2 regions of the Allorhizobium sp. nf9_anc genome follow, and region 2 is predicted to be linked to the other one. Evidence: predicted binding sites of a transcription regulator. Region 2 holds the regulator's gene; the other holds the start of a gene.

Region 1 (9,642 bases), 990 kb from region 2:
GAACATGCGGACGGTGCGGACCGCCCCATGACGGACGTCGTCGATGATGTCGAAGACGACCGGTAAGCCTGATCGTTTTTGAGTTCAGGCCAAAGGAAAGCCCGTGGCGCGAGCCACGGGCTTTCTCATTTTTATGTGGTTGACAGTAATGCCTGTCAGGCGGCCCGGCGGTGTCCGTCACGCGTTGATGGCAGCTTGAAACGCTGGATCATCTGGCTGAGCGAGCCGGCCTCTGTCGCAAGCCTGGTCGCTTCATTGCTCGACTGTTCGGAGACCTGCGCATTCTGCTGGGTGACGATGTCGAGCGTGTCGACCGCCCCGCCGATATCGCGCAGATTGCTCGCCTGGTCCTGAGTGAAGTCGGCGATGGCGTCCATGTGCTCGTTCATCGTCTGGATCAGCGTACCGATTTCCAGCAGGGTCTCACCCGTGCCATGCACGAGGCGCACGCCGTTCTCCACCTGAGACGTGGAGTTCTGGATCAGTGTCTTGATCTCCTTCGCCGCATTCGCCGAGCGCTGGGCGAGCTCGCGGACCTCCTGGGCGACAACGGCAAAACCCTTGCCGGCTTCGCCTGCACGGGCTGCCTCGACACCGGCGTTCAGTGCCAGGAGGTTGGTCTGGAAGGCAATCTCGTCGATCACACCGATGATGTTGGAGATCTGCTGGGCGCTTTCCTCGATGCGATGCATCGCCTCTTCCGCCTCGGTCACGACCTTGCCGGAGGTGAGCGCGCTGCCATTGGCCTTCTTCGCAACGGTCTGCGCTTCCGCCACCCGCTGGTTGGCGGCAGCGACAGTCGCGTTGATCTCCTTCAGCGATGCGGCGGTCTGCTCAAGCGATGCCGCCTGGCTTTCGGTTCGGCGGGCGAGGTCTCGTGCGCCACCGGCGATGGTCGCGCTACCACCATCGATAATGCCTGCCGTCTGGCGGATCATGTCCATCGTGGCTGCGAGTTCTCGAACAGACGAGTTGAAGTCATGCCGCAGCGCCTCGAAGCTCTCAGCAAAGGGCTGTTCGATCTGGAAGGCGAGATCACCGGTCGCAAGACGACGAAGACCCCCAGCAAGGCCGGCCGTTGCCACACGCAGCCGTTCGGCCGCCTCATCCTCGGCGCGGCGCTCGACTTCGAGACGGTGCGCCTCGGCCTTTTGCCGGGCCTGGTCCGCTTCGGATTCCAGTGCCTTGTTGCGTCGCAGATTGTCACGGAAGACTTCGAGCGCGCGGGCCATGATACCAAGTTCGTCGCGCCGCTCGCGGTTCTCGATCTCGATGTCCAGCTGGCCGCCCGCAAGCTTCTCCGTCGCCTGGGTCAGGTTGCGAAGTGGGTTGATGGCCGTGATGCGCAGCATGGCGACCACGAGTGCGATCATCAGGCCGATCGCGCCGGCGCCCATCCACACCCGCGTCCAGACATTGGCGCGCCAGGCGGCGAGTTCCGGGGCCAGATTGACCTCGGCGCTGTAGACGCCGATGACCTCTCCCGGCTGAATATTCATCTGTGCGGTATGACAGGCCGCGCACTTTTCGTCGGAGGCGCTGCCCTGTCCCAGCACGACCGGGCGGGTCATGCGGAAAGTCTCGCCTTCGAGACTGTTCAGCGTCTGCAGCTTGTCGATCGTCTGTTGGTCGAGCGCGTCACGGGGGCTCTCGAACTCGGTCTCTCCTTGCGCCCTCTGGAAGTCGATGACCTTCGGGCCCATCACCAGCCAGATCTTGACGCTGCCGCCGGCATTGGAGAACTGCTCCATCGTCCCATCGAGCGTCTCGATTGCCGGATCGTCCTCGCCAACTTCCTTGCGGTTCAGCATGGCCTGGGTGTGCACGGACTCGAGCATATCAAGTGCAGCGTCGCCGCGCATGGCCGCCTTGTCCGTCAGGCTCAGCCGCTCGGCGGAAATCTCATAGGCTGCGGTGCCTGCCTGTATGGCGGCCACCGCGATCCCGATCCCGAGCACCATCTGCACCGAGAGCGGTATTTTCTTCAACGAATTCAGCATGTTTTGTCCCATCCCCACGGCCGCTGGTACGGCCCCGTCAATCGCGGCAGGATGGCGAGATATCGTTAATTCTTTGGGCAAGAACCGCTAAATTTTGCGGTATTTCTTAAACCCTCATTGAGGATAACGGCACGCCTGCGGGAGACGGCCGGGCTTCACAGCCCGGCCCTGAAATCAGAATTCCGTCCAGTCCTGCTTTGCCGGTTCGCCGGGTGCCGCAGAAGCGATGCCGAAGGCGCGACCGAGCTTGCCGGCCAGTGCCCGGGCAGGCGAGGGGGCCGGGTTATGCAAAGCGGAAGCCGCGGCCGGTTGACGGAGAGCGGGCTGTCGAACAGGGGCGGGCGAGGTTGCGGCTACACGATGCTGCGCCATTCTTCCTGCAGGCGCTGCACCAGACTGACCGAGCCGGAACTGCGCAAGCAGCGTGTTCAGCGAGTCCGCTTCTGCCGCCAGCGTATGCGAGGCCGCCGTCTGCTCCTCGACCATGGCCGCATTCTGCTGCGTGCCCTGGTCCATGGCGGTTACCGCGAGATTGATCTCCTGCAAACCGGTCGACTGTTCGCGCGCCGCAGTGACGATCGCGCCGACGTGGTGGCTGATCTCCTGGACGGCGTTGACGATCTTCTCGAGCTCCGTGCCGGTCTCACCGACGAGTGCCACGCCATTTCCGACCTGGGCGGTCGATTTCGAGATCAGCGCCTTGATCTCCTTCGCGGCATTGGCGGAGCGCTGGGCAAGTTCCCGCACTTCCTGGGCAACGACCGCAAAGCCCTTGCCCGCCTCGCCAGCGCGTGCGGCCTCGACGCCGGCGTTGAGCGCCAGCAGATTGGTCTGGAAGGCAATATCCTCGATCACGCCGATGATGTTGGAGATCGACTGGGAAGACTGCTCGATCTCTGTCATGGCAGACACGGCATTGCGCACCACCTCGCCGGAGCGCTCGGCGCCGGACCGCGTGCTTTCGACCAACTGGCCGACATCTTCGGCGCGCTTTGCCGTGTCGCGCACGGTCTTGGTGACCTGTTCGACGGCGGCAGCGGTTTCCTCGACGGAGGCCGCCTGCTGCTCGGTGCGCTTTGCAAGATCGTCCGCCGAAGAGCGGATCTCGGCTGCGCCGGCATGGATCGCCTGCGCATTGGCACCCACTGTTCTCAGCGCCGCATGCAGCTTCTCGAGCGACTCGTTGAAATTCCCTCGCAGGCTGTCGAGATGAGCCGCGAAGGGTTTCTCCAGGCGAAACACCACGTCACCGTCGGACAGCGCCGAAAGGCCCTGTGCGAGTTCGGTCATGGCAAAGCGCACTTCTTCCGCCTCGCGGGCCTTTTCCGCTTCCGCCCGCTGGCGGTCGGCCTCGGCCTGTTCGCGCAAGCTACGGCGCTCGTCGGACATGCGCGCGCTCTCGATCGCGGCATCCTTGAAGACGAGCACGGCCTTGGCCATGCGGCCCACTTCATCGCCACGGTCGACAGCCGGCACATCCACGGCGTGGTCGCCGGCGGCCAGCCGCGTCATGGCATTGGTCATGCCGGTGATCGGTGTGACGATAGAGCGGGCAAGCAGCCAGATCAGGCCGACGGCAAACACGCCGGCAACGCCCGCACCGAGCACCAGCGCCAATTCCAGCGCCAAGTGCGCAGCCTCGAGACGCGCGCGGGTCGCTGCCGTCTCGGTGGCGAGCACGCCCTTGATATCCGTGGCGGCAGCCCGGAACGTATCCAGAGCACCTGCCGCGTCAGACGTGCCGATCGCGGCGATGTCTTCAATGGCCGTCTGACCCGCTTTGCGGGCGGCGATCTGCGGCTCGGCCACTTTATTGGCGTAGGCGTCTGCGGCAGCGCGCATGGCGTCCACACGCGCGGTAAGCGCGCTGTCATTTCCGGCAAGCGTGCGGGCTTCGCCAAGGGCTGCCTCGAGCGCCTTGCGCTCTGTCGCAACCGCCGCCAGCGTGCTTTCGCTGCCGAACAGCAGATAGCCGCGCTCATTGGCTGCCTGCTCGGCCATGGCAGTGGCCGCCGCATCGACGAGGTTGACGATGCGTTGTGCCCGATCCTGTTCGATCAGCGTGGTCTTTGCCGTGTAAGCCTGGACGAAGACGACAACCGAGGCCAGGAAACATCCGGCCATGATGGTGCAAAAGGTAAGGATCAGCTTCTTGCTGAGAGAAAGGTTGTTGAGAAACATGTCGTGACTTTCGGGCGCGCGAAATGGGCAGACGGCCGGAGACCCGGCGTCGCGATGCAGCGGTGACATGATCCGTTCGGGCGTTTGCGTCTCCGTCATGGAGCGCTCAGGGGGACACCGGAAACGACCGATCAGCCGGGATCCTCTTCGAAACGATTTTACAAGCCGTTACCAGATCATGCGCGAATTTGCCTGACCGGTGAGATTCGATTGCAAGCGTAACTGTTACGGTTGGTCCTGCATCGCGACCTTGTTTGTAACGACCAGCAGGATGTTGAGATCGTTCGACGGATAGTAATCCTTGGCCCGCATTTCGAAGGTGGTTGGCCCTGTCTTCTTCACGCCTTCGCCGCAGAAGCTGACGATCGAATCCTCATTCAGCTTGTCGACGGTCAGGTGAAAGTCACCGATCGGTCCGTACCAGTTGTTACCGGTCGTCAGGATGTAGGAGAGCCACTGCTCGAAATAATAGACGCCGGCATCGGGGTTCTGCTTCTTTTCGAGCTTGATCGCGGCATTGAGGAAGTCCTTATCGACACAGTAGCGCTTCTGGTAGTCGGCATAGGAATCGGAAGGCTTGCCGTCCCACATGAAGACGAGGCCCGCGCTTCCGCCGACGCTCGGGCGATAGCGATGCTCGACTTCGACCTCGGCGCCGGCCGGAAAGGTCGTCTCCCACCAGTAGATGGATTCAAGCTCCCAGACGGGAACGTATTCCGGCTCGGATGTGCCGCCCATCCCGTAGTTGAGGTCGACGATCAGTCCCTTGGCCAGCCAGTCCTTGATGACGTCGGGCTCCAGCGTCTTCAGCGCTTCCGTCGTTTCCTTCAGGAGCGGCTGGAGCGGGATCTCCTGGCTTTCGACGTCAGCGGTAAAATCGATGCCGCGCACCAGCACGCGCTGCTGCAGGTTCGCCTCGATCGCCTCGCCGTCCTGGACCACGGAGAAGTCCATGAAGTTGTCGCTCTGCTCGTCGGGGACTGCCGACATGATCTCCACCGGTCCGCCGATCTTCGGCATGGGGAAGGCGACGATCGTCTTCACGGGCTTGTCCGTAGTGTTGCGGTAGAGATACTTCACCTCTACCTTTTCCGGCGAGATGTAGAGATCTTCCTTCGCCATGGTGATCTCTTCGCTGCGCGTGAACACCAGTCCACCGGCTTCAAGCGTGGCCATGGAATCATTTGCCATCGTGGACGTGGCGGCAAGCGCTTGCAAAGCGCAGGCGAGCAGAATTCTCGGCAGTGTCGTCACGGTTCAAATCCCCCGGAACCTAAAACGGAAAATGCCACCTTAGCGGTGGCATTTCGATTCTTGAACGACGCTTTCTGGGTGTTACGCGCGCGCCGGCAGAAGCGGATAGCCGACGATCACGGCGCGGGCTGCAAGCGTGGCGATCGCGGCCTTGACCAGATCGCCCGGGATGAAGGCGAGCGAGCCGAGGACCACCTTGTCGAACGGCGTGCCGGCCACGACCGAAAGCCACGGCATGCCGCAGAGATAGACGACGCCGATACCGCCGACGACGCTGGCCACGAAGAAGCCGGTCATCTGCTTGACGGCCGACTGGCCCTCGCGGACCAGCTTTTCAGCGAGGAAGCCAGTGACGAAGGCGCCAATGATCCAGCCGAAGATATAGCCGCCGGTCGGCCCCATCAGCACGTTGAGACCGCCCCGACCGCCCGAAAGCACTGGAAGTCCGACGGCGACGAGCACGACGAGCAGTGCGTAAGACAGCGCCCCGCGCTTGGCGCCGATGATGCAGCCGGCGAGCATGACGCCCATCGACTGGGCCGTGATCGGAACCGGCAGCAGCGGGATCGGCACGGGCGGAATGAAGCCGAGCACAATGATGATGGCGGTGAAGAGTGCGGCAAGCACGAGGTCTCTGGTGGTCATGAAAGGTCCCCGAAAAAGATCGCTCCGTTACTGGCCCCGAATGCCCCGCGCGTCAATCGCCTCCGCGATCCTGTCCGCATCCTTCAACGTCGAAATGATCAGCGGCCCGAGCATGCGCGACAGCTTCACCGGGATGCCCCGCGCCGCATGCGCCTCCCTCAGCGCCTCGTAACGCCCGGCAATCTCCGGTACGAAACGCAGCACCAGCCCCAGCGCGAGACCCAGATCGGCGGCTTTCATGAGGCCGAGCCGCTCCAGTGGCCGGGCGAGATCGGTGACCGCAGCCATGAAATCGGCAATCGTCGTGGACGCCGTCACGGCCGCCGCAACAAACAGGATCGCAATGAGCCTGAGCGTTGTGACCAAGGCCTCGAGCGGCGAGAGCAGCAGGAGATTGACCGCCGCCAGAAAGCCGATCGTGAACAGCACGGGCCGGAGCCGCCTGAAGCCCTCGGCCAGTCCGACACCTGTGGAAAGATAGAGCAAGCCGGTCAGCACCGTGGCGGCCCCGAGCACGACCAACTGGTCGACGAAATAGAGCGCCAGCCCAAAGGCCATCAACCCGAAAAGCTTCGGCTTCACCGGGATACGATGCAGCAGGCTTTGCCCCTCCACATGCAGGCTCGTCAGCATCCGGCGATCTCCCGGTAGCGGGCGATCGCCTCGCCTCCGTGTCCGTCGAACGCGAGCGCGCCTTGATGGAAGACCAGCACGCGGGAAAAATCCGCAACGAGCTCCAGGTCGTGGCTGATCACCACAGCCTGTTCGCCAAGCCCGTCGATCGCCGCCTTCACCCGGGCACGGTTCCTGAGATCAAGCTGATTGGTCGGCTCGTCGAAGATGACGACGTCAGGCCGGTTGACGCAGACGGAGGCGAGTGCGGCAAGCTGCAGCTCCCCGCCGGAGAGCTCATGGGGCCGCCGCGGGCCAAGATCGCTGATGCCGAAGCGGGCCAGCGCCTCATCGACCAGCCGCTCGACCTCCGCGGCATCAAGCCCCCGCGACGTCGGCCCGAGCGCCACGTCATCACGGATGACAGGCAGGATGATCTGATTGCCGGGGTTCTGGAAAATAAATCCAGTCTTCGCCCGCGCCGCCTTCTCGTCCGTCACGGTATCCAGCCCATCCAGCGTCACCGTGCCGGAGGAGGGCTTGGCGAGCCCCGCAATCAGCCGCGCGAAACTCGTCTTGCCGGAGCCATTCAGCCCGATCACGCCGACACGCGGCTCGACAAGCGACAGCGAAAGCGGCTGCAAGGCCACGCGGTCGCCGAAGCGCAGGTCTGCGTTATCGAAGCGGATGTGCAATGTGTGGGGTCTCCGAGGGCAGTTTGTGATCCTATAGACCGACGAGGATGGCGGTGCCAGAGGTCATAACTCCCACCCGCTAGCGGGGCGGGGCTGCCCTCTGCCATCAACAGCACCCGCAATCCACAACCTCCGATATTCAGCGATTGAACAAACCACGAACATGCCCTAGCCTGCCTCCATGTCGATTCCGGTCCCCAACGCCCTTGCACGAAAAATCTTCCTCGAACGGCAGGGCCTGTCCCGCTCGCCGACGAAGGCGCTCGGGCGTGAGGGGCTCTACGATCTGATCCATGACCTCGGCTTTGTTCAGGTCGACAGCATCCAGTGGGTCGAGCGGGCGCATCACCAGATCCTCTTTTCCCGCAACCAGACCTATCGCCAGTCCGATCTTGCCCATCTGGCCGAGAAGGATCGCTCACTGTTCGAGCACTGGACGCATGATGCCTCGGTCATCCCCTCGGCCTTCTTCCCCTATTGGAAGCACCGCTTCGTCCGCCGCGAGGAGCGCATTCGGCAGAACTGGGCGAGATGGCAGGGGGAGGGCTTCGATCAGGCCTTTGAAGAAACCTACGCCCGAATCCGTGACCATGGTCCGGTCATGGCGCGGGACGTGAAGGCCGAAGACCACAAGTCCGGCGGCTGGTGGAACTGGCATCCCTCGAAGACGGCACTCGAATTCCTCTGGCACACCGGCAAGCTTGCGATCGCGCGGCGCGAGGGTTTTCAGAAAGTCTATGACCTCGCTGAGCGCGTGATCCCCGCCGACCATCACGCAGCCGAAGTCGACCACGAGACCTTCGTCGACTGGGCCTGCCGGGCAGCTCTCACCCGGCTCGGTTTCGCGACATCTGGCGAGATCGCCGCCTTCTTCGACATCGTCACGCCGGATGAAGCCAAGGCCTGGGTGGCCTCCCATCGCGACGAGTTGGAAGAGCTGCAGCTCGAAACCGTCGACGGGAAACCGCGCGCCTCCTTCGCCTTCGCCGCGCAGGTTCCTGCACTGCTCGACGCCCCCGAGCCACCGGGGCGCATCCGCGTTCTCTCGCCCTTCGATCCCCTGATCCGCGACCGAAACCGCACCGAACGCCTTTTCGGCTTCTTCTACCGCATCGAGGTCTTCGTGCCCGAGCCGAAGCGCCAATACGGCTATTACGTCTTTCCGCTGCTCGAAGGTGACCGATTGATCGGCCGCATCGACATGAAGGCTGAGCGCCGAGAAGGCGTGCTGGATGTCCGCCGCGTCTGGCTTGAGCCGGGCATCAAGCCGAGCGCCGGCCGTCTGGAGAAGCTGGAGGCAGAACTCCAGCGCGTCTCCCGCTTCGCCGGCATGGAAGCCGTGCGCCTGCAGCCCGGCTGGCTCGGCTGAACAAACCCAAACACCTAAGACAGAAAGATCCGACGTGACCGACAACAGCGCCTACCGCATCGAAACCCGCGTGCCCGCCATTGATGACTACATGCGCCTGCGCCTGCAATCCGGCCTCACGCCCTTCTCCCGTGAAGCCGCCGAAAAGGGCCTGCCCAATTCCATCTTCGGCGTCAGCCTGATGCTGGGCGACGAGACGGTCGGCATGGGCCGCATCATCGGCGACGGCGGCTGCTTCTTTCAGGTGACAGACATCGCCATCCTGCCGGATCATCAGGGCAGGGGCCTCGCCAAGCAGATCATGGCAGCCCTGTCCGACTTCATCGCCACCTTGCCGAAGTCTGCCTATGTCAGCCTGATCGCCGACGTCCCCGCCAACCGCCTCTATTCGCAGTTCGGCTTCGATGAGACAGCCCCACGCTCTGTCGGCATGGCGCGTCGGGTGGTCTAGCTCCCATAAGATCGCCCTAATAATACCCAGGCTTGTAAACGCCTTCAAATGACATATATTTCCTATGTCATCTGAAGGAGCTCTAGCGTGTTGAACATCGCAGAACGCCACACCGCCCCATCCCCAGTCTCGCAAGGCTTTGCCTCCGAGGCGGACCGCAAACGGCTCTCGGCCGCAGCGCTGAAGGCGTTCCGTCGCCTCGTGGTCCAGTGGGACTTGACCAGCCAGCAAGCGGCCGCCTTGCTCGGGGTCTCCCTCAGCACCTGGGAGCGGTTGAAGCCGGAGAGTGTGACCAAAACGCTGAGCCAGGATCAAATGACCCGGATCTCGGCGCTTCTGGGCATCTACAAGGCGCTGCATCTGCTCTTCGTCGATGCCATGGCCGATCGCTGGCCGAGCCTCGAAAACTCTGGCCCGCTCTTTGATCGCCGTACC
Region 2 (9,642 bases):
CATCTGGCAGGGACCTGCGATCAGGGCGAAACGGCCCTTCTGCGAGAAGACGGCCTTGCCCGCGCCTTCACCGACCACGACTTCCGAATTGGGAGAAACGCTCATTTCAACTCCTCGAAGGCGAAGGTCACGCCTTGCCCCTTTTCCGGCGCGACAACGAGGCGCGCGCCCGTTTTGTGATAGTGGACGCCATTAGCAGCGAGGCAGGCTTCTGTCACGCCGAGATCAGCGGTGGAGATGACCACCGCTGCACCCAGGAGACCACGCTCTGAGAGGGGAAGATCCTGGCCGTAATGGGCGAAGAAGCCTTCGGGCGTCAGAACATCGACGGCCGCATTGGCGGTTTCGATCGAGAGGCCGAAGGAGTGGGCGGTGACGTCGCGCTGCTCAAGCACCATTTCCAGCAGATATTGGAAGTCGCTCGGGTTTTCCTCGACCAGAACGATCCGCTTTAAACCCGTCGACCCATTTTGATGGACAGTCAGGGCGCCGCGATCAGCGGGAAGCGGGTTCACGCGCTCACAGGCAAAGGCGAAGAAATCCGGCGCCCTCAGATCCGCTGCGAAGGCAAGTCGAAAGGCGCCTTCCGCCGTTCGACCATCAGGGAAGCGAAACTGGCGCGCGAATTCGAGCAAGGGACCGGCGCTCTGCCCCTCGGCGTGGTAATGCGCATCATCGGCTGCCGCATCATCGGTCTTGACGACGAAGGCAGAAAGCCCCTCACCGCGACGAAAGCGGAAGGCCTGGTCGCGCGCCACAAAGACATTGTTGTTGCGCTGCGCCTCCAGGCAATCCTCGCGACTTCCGACGGCGAGCGGCTCAAGATAGGTGTCGTCGGCGAAGAAGACGCAGGCGTTCTCTGTGCCGAAGGGATGGCGCGCGTCGGCGGCGACCGTGAAGCCGAGCTGGTTCAGACGGTTTCGGCCGGTCTCTAGATCGACCACGGGCAGGACGAGGTGATCGATGGCGCGCGGCGCAGACATGGGATGGGACATGACTTGTCTCTGTTTCAGAAGCTAGATTTAGGAATTGTTCGGTCGGCTTGAAAGGGCCTCGACCGCCTTGCGCAGGGCATCGATCTCCTCGCGGGTCTCACGCAGTTCCTTTAGGACCTGCTCATCGATCTTGTGGTGCAGCGCCAAGACCTCGATCTCGGCCTTCAGGTTGATCTCATAATCCTTGGCCGCCATGAAGCGATCGCGCTCCGTCTGACGGTTCTGGCTCATCATGATGATCGGCGCCTGGATGGCCGCCAGCATGGACAGAATGAGGTTCAGAAAGATGAAGGGATAGGGGTCTAGCGCGCGCGTCGAAAGAAGGACCGTGTTGAGGAATACCCAGGCGACGAGGAAGAGCATGAACCCGATGATGAAAGCCCAGGATCCGCCGACCCTCGCGATCGCATCCGCGAGACGTTGGCCGAAGGTGGCGCCGGCTAGAAAGTCCTCGCCGGCATTGGTCGAGACCGTCCGGCGTTCGCGCGCCTTGCTCAACACCTTCTTCTCGGCCGAGGTCAGGTCGGCGGTCTGCTTGCCCAATACAATCTTTTCGATGTCTTTCAGCATATCCCACTTCCCGAAAGGGTCTCACGGCATGCGAGACGTCTTTTTGGCAGCGCCGCGCGCCGATCCTGTCTTGTTGCCAAGTTTCATCTCGGGCTATCGCATTTTCTCACCGGCTCTTCACGGAAATTTATCCACTTGCGGAACACAAATGGAACATATAGTGTCTGTTCTGGATTTGTTTCACCCTAAGGGGCTCCACATATGCTGACGCGCAAGCAACAGGAACTGCTTCTCTTCATCCACGAACGGATGAAGGAATCGGGTGTCCCGCCGTCCTTCGACGAGATGAAGGATGCGCTGGACCTCGCATCGAAATCCGGCATCCATCGACTGATCACGGCTCTCGAAGAACGCGGCTTTATCCGCCGCCTGCCGAACAGGGCTCGTGCGCTCGAGGTGATCAAGCTCCCGGAAGCCTATACGCCGAGCCTGCAGCCGCGTCGCGGCTTTGCGCCTAGCGTGATCGAGGGCAGCCTCGGCAAGACGCCGCCACCAAGCCTCACCAAGCCGCCGGTGGAAGAGAGCAGCTCGTCTGTGTCGGTCCCGGTCATGGGGCGAATCGCGGCCGGTGTGCCGATCTCGGCTATCCAGAACAATACGCATGACATCACGGTGCCTGCCGAAATGATCGGCGCTGGGGATCACTACGCCCTTGAGGTCAAGGGTGATTCGATGATCGAAGCCGGCATTCTCGACGGCGATACGGTCATCATTCGCAATGCCTCGAATGCCAATCCGGGCGACATAATCGTAGCCCTCGTCGATGACGAGGAAGCAACATTGAAGCGCTTCCGCCGCCGAGGCGCCTCGATCGCGCTTGAGGCCGCGAACCCGGCTTATGAAACACGCATCTTCCCGCCGGATCGCGTCAAGATCCAGGGCAAGCTGGTGGGGCTTATTCGCCGCTATCATTGATGTCGGGTATGGGGTCCGCTAGCGGCCGTTTCATGCCGCGGCTGAATGGTTCAGGCGCTAGGTGCTCTATATCGGCCTGTCCGGTTCGCCAGTCATAAAGGCGGTGCGCGGTCCAAGGCCGCGCCGCCCCCTCGAAAGAAGTTTTGATCGCCAGGCCTTGCGGCATGTTTGCGATGCCTGAGATCTCGATAGCGCCAGTGGCCCTCAGGCTGGTCTGCGAGAAGAGAACCGCACCGGATCGGCAATAGGTTTGCCGGGTCCTCGCGGCGAGGACGACCAGATCGGCGCGGTCACACGCTGCGCCGAGAAGTTCGGAACGGTCGACCGTCATCAGTGTTTTTCCGGATATCAGCTTCAACGCGCACGCCTGACTTATGCAGACGAAGCGGCTGGTCTCGGCCGAGGTGATCAGGCGGTCGAAGATCGCTTCTGCTTCCTGTTGCTGGACATCCGTCCATGTCTCGCCCAGGCGCCAATCGGGTGACGGCGGCAATGGCCCGAGCTCAAGCATCAGAGGCGGCACGGGCTTGTCGATACCGAGGACGGGCTGCCACTGATCGAACAGGAAGGCCGACGGCCGCGTGCGGTTGGTGGCGAGGCTGGCACCTCGGTCTTCCCCTGTCCAGACGGCCACGAGGCGTGCGTCTTCGCTGATCAGCACGTCGCTTGGCTTCTCCGGCGGTGCCCACCATGTTGCAGCGACGGTAATAGCGATCAACGCCGTGCCTGCATGGCGAAGGCGCGTGCGCAGGAGCGTCAGCAGCAGCATCCCGGCGACCGTGCCGATCAGGAACGAGGCCGGCAATCGCGGGAAAACGTAGCCTCCACCCCATCCGGCCACGGTGTGTGCGACCAGCAGCACCAGTTCCAATCCCTGCCCCATCACCCAAAAGAATGGCGCATCGAGACCAAGCGGCATCATCAGCATGGCGATGAAGCCGGCGGGCATGACGACGATTGAGATCAGGGGCATTGCAGCGAGATTGGCTTCGAGGCCGTGAGTCGAGAGCCGGTGAAAGTGGGTGATGGCAAAGATCGCCGTTGCCATCCCGCCGATGAGGGAGGTCGCAAGCGTACCACCGACAAATGTGGCGCTTGCCGCTGCAATCCGCATGCCGACAGACCGCGCAGGCGGAAGGATCGCGCGCGGCCTTGCCCGCCACCCGGCATAGCCCGCGATCAATCCGGCGGTCGCCGCAAACGACATCTGGAAGCTCGGCCCCATGACGGTGGACGGTTGGACACAGAGGATGGCAACCGCCGCCAGGGCGAGATTGCGCAGGCTGATGGCGGGCCGGTCGAAAAGCACGGCCGTCAGCATGATTGCTGTCATCAGATAGGCTCGGAGCGCCGAGACCTGATAGCCGGAGATCAGAACATAGCCGGTCGTCGCGATGAGCGCGCCCACCGCCGCGATCTTCTTGATCGGATAGCGCTGGGCCAGAACAGGCACGAGGCTGAGCAGGCCACGCAAGCCGACGAAAAAGATACCGGCCGCAAGCGCCATGTTGAGACCGGAGATCGCGGTGATATGCGCAAGTCCCGAGACCCGCAGCGCCTCTGTCGCGTTCTCCGACACGGAGCGACGCTCGCCGGTGATGATCGAGGCGGCGAAGGCTCCGGGGTCTCCGGGAAGGACTTCGCGGATGCGATTCGAAATGCGGTCTCTGAGCGAAAACAAAGCCGCATCGAAGCGTGCAGCGAGGCCCACGGCATCCCCCTGCCCTCCCGGCTCCAGCTTCGGTGGGCCGAGAAAGAAACCAACAGCACCGATTCCGGCAAAGTAGCTCTGGAAGGCAAAGTCGTTGAGACCCGGCAGGGCCGGACCGGACGGGGGAGAGAGCCGCGCGCGGCCAGTAAGGCGCTCCCCGATCGCGGCCGGCACATGCTTGCTGCGGGCAAGCAGGTTCACACGTTCGGGCGGGCGCCGCACCGTTGGCTCGACCGTCTGCAGGATCCGCATAGTGTAGCGCCATTCGCCGGCTGCGCCCTGCTCCCTTCGCTCGACGATCCCGCTCACGGTTGTGACGAGCGGCTGGTCAAGGATCACAGTCGACAGTCGGCGGGTCTCCCACTCCGCCAGCAGCATCCCGATGACAGTCAGACATATGCTCCAAAGGAGGATGTGCGAGGCGGTGTGTCTGAGCGACCGCACGAGTGGGATCGAAAGCACGGTGAGGATGGAAAAAAGAACCCAAGCAGAAGGCGGGCTCTTGACGGAAAACCAGATTGCAGCGCCTGCGCCCAGGCAGACCGGCACGAAGAGGAAGAGATGCCCATGGCGAACCTCGTCCGTTGTGCACTGCCTGATATGAAGCCCAATCCGCCCCAGTCTATTGCGGCTGCGGACCACGGCTCCGGATGCTGTAGGTCGATGCGCGGGCAGCTGATCGATGGCACGCGGCAGATCCCTGCGGGCCAGCGTTTCGCCGGGCCCTGCATGCCCTACCCCCTGTCTTTCTGCCACGTCGACCATTCGGTTCGTCCGAGCGAAGCCACCCCATCCGGGCACAGGATAGGCGAAAAGCGAGAGCAATCATAGCGTGCGCGAAGGGGTGATTCTGCTGCCTATCCGGGCTTTAAACGATTAGAACCGATCGGTTCGATTGTTGCTGTTTTCGCGACGCACAATTTGCCCTTTGGATAGCTTGGCATTAACTTCGGTATCATATAGCTACATCGACACGCTTAACCGATGGCGGCTTTTTTGAGACGCCTTCCCGCCAATACCGGAGGATCAGCATGACGGACAAAAGCGCTTCTTTGAAACTCGGTGACAAGACGGTCGACCTGAGCGTCAAGGCCGGAACGATCGGCCCAGACGTTATCGACATCGCGGCCCTGTACAAGCACACGGGCACGTTCACCTACGATCCGGGCTTTACGTCCACGGCCTCCTGCGAATCCAAGATCACCTATATCGACGGCGACGAAGGCACGCTGCTGCATCGCGGTTACCCGATCGAACAGCTCGCGGAAAAGGGCGACTTCCTGGAAGTCTGCTACCTGCTTCTTTACGGCGAACTGCCGACGGCAGCCCAGAAGAAGGACTTCGATTATCGCGTCACGCACCACACCATGGTGCACGAGCAGATGAGCAAGTTCTTCTCCGGCTATCGCCGTGACGCCCATCCGATGGCGGTCATGGTCGGCACGGTCGGCGCACTCTCCGCCTTCTATCACGACTCGACCGACATCACCGATCCGCATCAGCGCATGGTCGCCTCGCTGCGCATGATCGCGAAGATGCCGACGATCGCTGCGATGGCTTACAAGTATCACATCGGCCAGCCCTTCGTTTATCCGAAGAACGATCTGGATTACGCCTCGAACTTCCTGCGCATGTGCTTTGCCGTGCCTTGCGAAGAATACCAGGTCAATCCGGTTCTGGCGCGCGCCATGGACCGCATCTTCATCCTGCATGCCGATCACGAGCAGAATGCATCGACCTCGACCGTGCGCCTCGCCGGCTCGTCGGGCGCCAATCCGTTCGCTTGCATCGCAGCCGGCATCGCCTGCCTCTGGGGCCCCGCTCATGGTGGCGCCAACGAAGCCGCCCTCAACATGCTGATGGAAATCGGCTCGGTTGACCGTATTCCGGAATATATCGCCAAGGCCAAGGACAAGAACGACCCGTTCCGTCTCATGGGCTTCGGTCACCGCGTGTACAAGAACTATGACCCGCGCGCGAAGATCATGCAGAAGACCATGTACGAGGTCCTCGAAGCGACCGGCCATGGCGATGATCCGCTGATGAAGGTGGCTCTCGAGCTCGAGAAGATCGCGCTCAACGATCCCTACTTCATCGAGAAGAAGCTCTACCCGAATGTCGACTTCTATTCGGGCATCACGCTGCGTGCGCTCGGCTTCCCCACGACCATGTTCACCGTTCTCTTCGCGCTCGCCCGCACCGTCGGCTGGATCGCACAGTGGAACGAGATGATCGAAGATCCGCAGCAGCGTATCGGCCGTCCGCGCCAGCTCTACACCGGCGCGCCGCAGCGCGACTACAAGGCGCTCTCGGAACGCTAAGACGCTTACATCGCAATCTTTGGAGAAGGCCGGCTCAGTCCGGCCTTCTTTCGTTTCAGCTGACGCCTTTGCGCTCCGGACAGTCGGATGCGATCAAACTCACCGTGATGGCTGCGCATTTCGCCGCTAAATGCCTTCATTTCCCGAAAGGTTTGTTCTAAGGAAGTCAACCTGCTTCGTCCCGGACGAAGGTTTACAATGAGGTTCATGCGTCCCGATGCTCGTCATTCTGCGAAAAGCTTCCCAAACCATCTTTGCCAAGATCTTGCTTCTGTTGCTCGTCGTTTCCTTCGGCGTGTGGGGCGTTTCGGCATCCCTGTTCAGCAACACGTCGGACACCGTTGTTGCCGTGGGTGATCAGACTGTGTCGTCCAGTGACTTTGCTTTCGCCTATCAGCGGCAGGTCTCGGACATGAGCAGCCGGTTTGGAATGCAGCTCACCACCGAGCAGGCCCGTGCCTTCGGCATCGAGTCCCAGGTGTTTTCGCAGCTTGCAGCGGGTGCTGCGCTCGACCAGCTCGCCTCGGACATGAATCTCGGTCTTTCACAGGATCGCCTTGCCCAGCTGATCGCCGATGATCCGGCGTTCAAGAATGCAGCCGGAAGCTTCGACCGGGCGCTGTTCTCGTCGCGTCTTCGCAATGCGGGCCTCAGAGAAGACGACTACATCCAGGAGCGCTCGCGTGTCGCAATCCGCAGCCAGATCGTCGACGCCACCGCAGACGGCTTCGTTGCGCCGAAGGTGCTTGTCGATGCGCTGAAGGCCTATCGCTACGAAAACCGCGACATCAACTACCTGCTGCTGACCAACGCCAATATCGAACCGGTCAAGGCGCCTGACGATGCAACGCTTGCTGCCTGGTTCGAGACGACCAAGTCGGGCTACCGCGCGCCGGAATATCGCAGCTTCAACTATGTAAAGCTGGAGCCGGCCGACATCGCCGACACGGCGTCGATCACGGACGAGCAGATCCGCGAAGACTATGAGCGCCGCAAGGCGACCTACGAGATCGCCGGCACCCGCACGATCGAACAGCTTTCCTTCGAGAACCGTGAAATGGCCGAGGCCGCCCTGCAGGAACTGCAGAACGGCACCAGCTTCGACCAGTTGGTCACTGACCAGGGCAAGACCGCCGGCGACGTGTTGCTCGGCGACTTCACCCGTGACCGTCTTCCCGATCCTGCTCTCGCCGACGCGGCCTTTGCCGTAACGGCCGAAGGCGGCACCACGGCCGTTGTCGACGGAGCGCTCGGTCCGGTCATCCTGCGCATTACCAATATCAAGGAAGGTCGCACCCAGAGCCTCGACGAGGTCCGGGAAGAAATCCGCGCGGCACTCGCCGAATCTGCCGCGATCGCCGACATCACGACGGTGCATGACCAGTTCGAAGACCTGCGCGCCGGTGGCTCGACGCTCAAGGAAGCGGCAGAGCAGCTGAAGCTCCAGTCCTCGTCCGTCACCGATATCGATCGCCGTGGTCTGGACAACCGCGAGACGGAAGTTGCCGGCATTCCGGAACGTGACAAGCTGCTGACCGAAGTGTTCCGCACCGATGTCGGCGTCGAGGCACTGCCGGTAAACCTCGGCAGCAACGGCTTCATCTGGTTCGAAGTCACCGATATCAAGGCCGAGCGTGATCGCGAGCTTTCCGAAGTGCGCGAAAAGGCCGTGACCGACTGGACGGCGGAGCAGCAGCGCATTGCGCTCGGCGCCAAGGCCGAGAGCCTGCGCAAGCGCATCGCTGACGGAGGCAAGCTGGAAGAGATTGCCACCGAACTTGGGCTTGTGGTTGAAAGCAAGGCCGGCATCACCCGCCGCAGCGATGATGCCGTTCTCGGCACGACCGCAATCACTTCCGCTTTCTCCGGCCCGCAGGGCACGGTAGCGACGGCCTCGGGTGCAGACCCGTCCACGCAGATCCTCCTGACGGTCACTGCCGTTCGCGATCAGCCGACCGGCGGCGTGCCGCTCAACGAAGACGAGCAGATCGCACAGGTCGCCAATGCGGCCGGTGACGACATCCTCGATCAGATGGTCGGCCAGCTGCAGTCGGAATATGGCGTGACGATCAATCAGGCGCTGGCCCAGCAGGCCATCGTCCGGTAAGCGCCAGCCAGCGGGGGAGCTGCAGAATGTCCGGGTTGAAACCCTTCATCGCCAAGATCGCCACGCGCCAGCCGCTCACGCGGCAGGAGGCGAGCGACGCCTTCGAGATCCTAATGTCGGGCGAAGCCAGCATGGCGCAGGTCGGCGGCTTCCTCTTGGCTTTGCGCGTGCGCGGCGAGACCGTCGACGAGATCGCGGGCGCGGTTTCGATCATGCGGCAGAAGATGGTGCCGGTGGATGCGCCTGCCGATGCGATCGACATCGTCGGAACCGGCGGCGACGGCACCAATACCTATAACATCTCGACGCTCGCCGCGATCATCGTGGCGGGTGCCGGCGTCCCCGTCGCCAAACACGGCAATCGCGCGCTGAGCTCGAAGTCCGGCACCGCCGATGCGCTCTCCCAACTCGGCGTGAAGCTCGATATCGAGCCGGACCTCATCGGCCGTTGCATCCGCGAGGCCGGGATCGGCTTCATGTTTGCGCAGCTGCATCATCCTGCGATGCGCCATGTCGGCCCTGCCCGCGTCGAGCTGGGTGCCCGCACGATCTTCAACATCGTCGGACCCCTGTCGAGCCCTGCCCGGGTCAAAAAGCAGCTCTTTGGCGTCTACTCGCCCGAGTGGCTGGTGCCGGGAGCGGAAGCCCTGCGAGACCTCGGCCTGACCAGCGCCTGGGTTGTTCATGGCAGCGGCTTGGACGAGATTACGACGACCGGTCCGTCTCTGGTTGCGGCACTGAAGGACGGCGAAATCACCACCTTCGAGCTCACGCCTGCTGATTTCGGCGTCGAAACAGTCACCCTCGACGCCATCAGAGGCGGTGACGGTGCGGTGAATGCGGCAGCGCTGCGTGATGTGCTCGGCGGCGCCAAGACGCCTTATCGCGACGTGGCGCTCTGCAACGCAGCCGCCTCGCTGATCGTCGCCGGAAAGGCGAAGGATGTGACCGAGGGCATGCATCTCGCCAGCCAGTCGCTGGACGGTGGCGGCGCTGCACGAGCGCTCGAAACGCTGATTGCCA

What was found. The regulator LexA, encoded in region 2, represses DNA repair genes until DNA is damaged. The targets are predictions, from matches to a motif close to TGTTCNNNNTGTGTTCNG.
Positions count from the first base shown of each region.
Region 1: AC02Y0_RS13535 (energy-coupling factor ABC transporter ATP-binding protein) is a predicted target of LexA. The motif match lies at 7,534-7,551, and genes of this name have one in related genera.

Region 1 covers NZ_CM150481.1:2,756,423-2,766,064, reverse strand. Annotated here, with positions in the region: gene AC02Y0_RS13565 (DUF2188 domain-containing protein) at 1-66, shown strand, start outside; gene AC02Y0_RS13560 (methyl-accepting chemotaxis protein) at 156-2,000, opposite strand; gene AC02Y0_RS13555 (methyl-accepting chemotaxis protein) at 2,175-4,181, opposite strand; gene AC02Y0_RS13550 (DUF4424 domain-containing protein) at 4,407-5,435, opposite strand; gene AC02Y0_RS13545 (biotin transporter BioY) at 5,517-6,080, opposite strand; gene AC02Y0_RS13540 (energy-coupling factor transporter transmembrane component T family protein) at 6,108-6,713, opposite strand; gene AC02Y0_RS13535 (energy-coupling factor ABC transporter ATP-binding protein) at 6,707-7,387, opposite strand; gene AC02Y0_RS13530 (winged helix-turn-helix domain-containing protein) at 7,569-8,756, shown strand; gene AC02Y0_RS13525 (GNAT family N-acetyltransferase) at 8,848-9,207, shown strand; gene AC02Y0_RS13520 (antitoxin Xre-like helix-turn-helix domain-containing protein) at 9,295-9,642, shown strand, end outside.
Region 2 covers NZ_CM150481.1:1,768,974-1,778,615, forward strand. Annotated here, with positions in the region: gene kdsA (3-deoxy-8-phosphooctulonate synthase) at 1-105, opposite strand, end outside; gene AC02Y0_RS08385 (VOC family protein) at 102-995, opposite strand; gene AC02Y0_RS08390 (DUF1003 domain-containing protein) at 1,023-1,565, opposite strand; gene lexA (transcriptional repressor LexA) at 1,767-2,480, shown strand; gene AC02Y0_RS08400 (ComEC/Rec2 family competence protein) at 2,461-4,956, opposite strand; gene gltA (citrate synthase) at 5,223-6,512, shown strand; gene AC02Y0_RS08410 (peptidylprolyl isomerase) at 6,730-8,619, shown strand; gene trpD (anthranilate phosphoribosyltransferase) at 8,646-9,642, shown strand, end outside.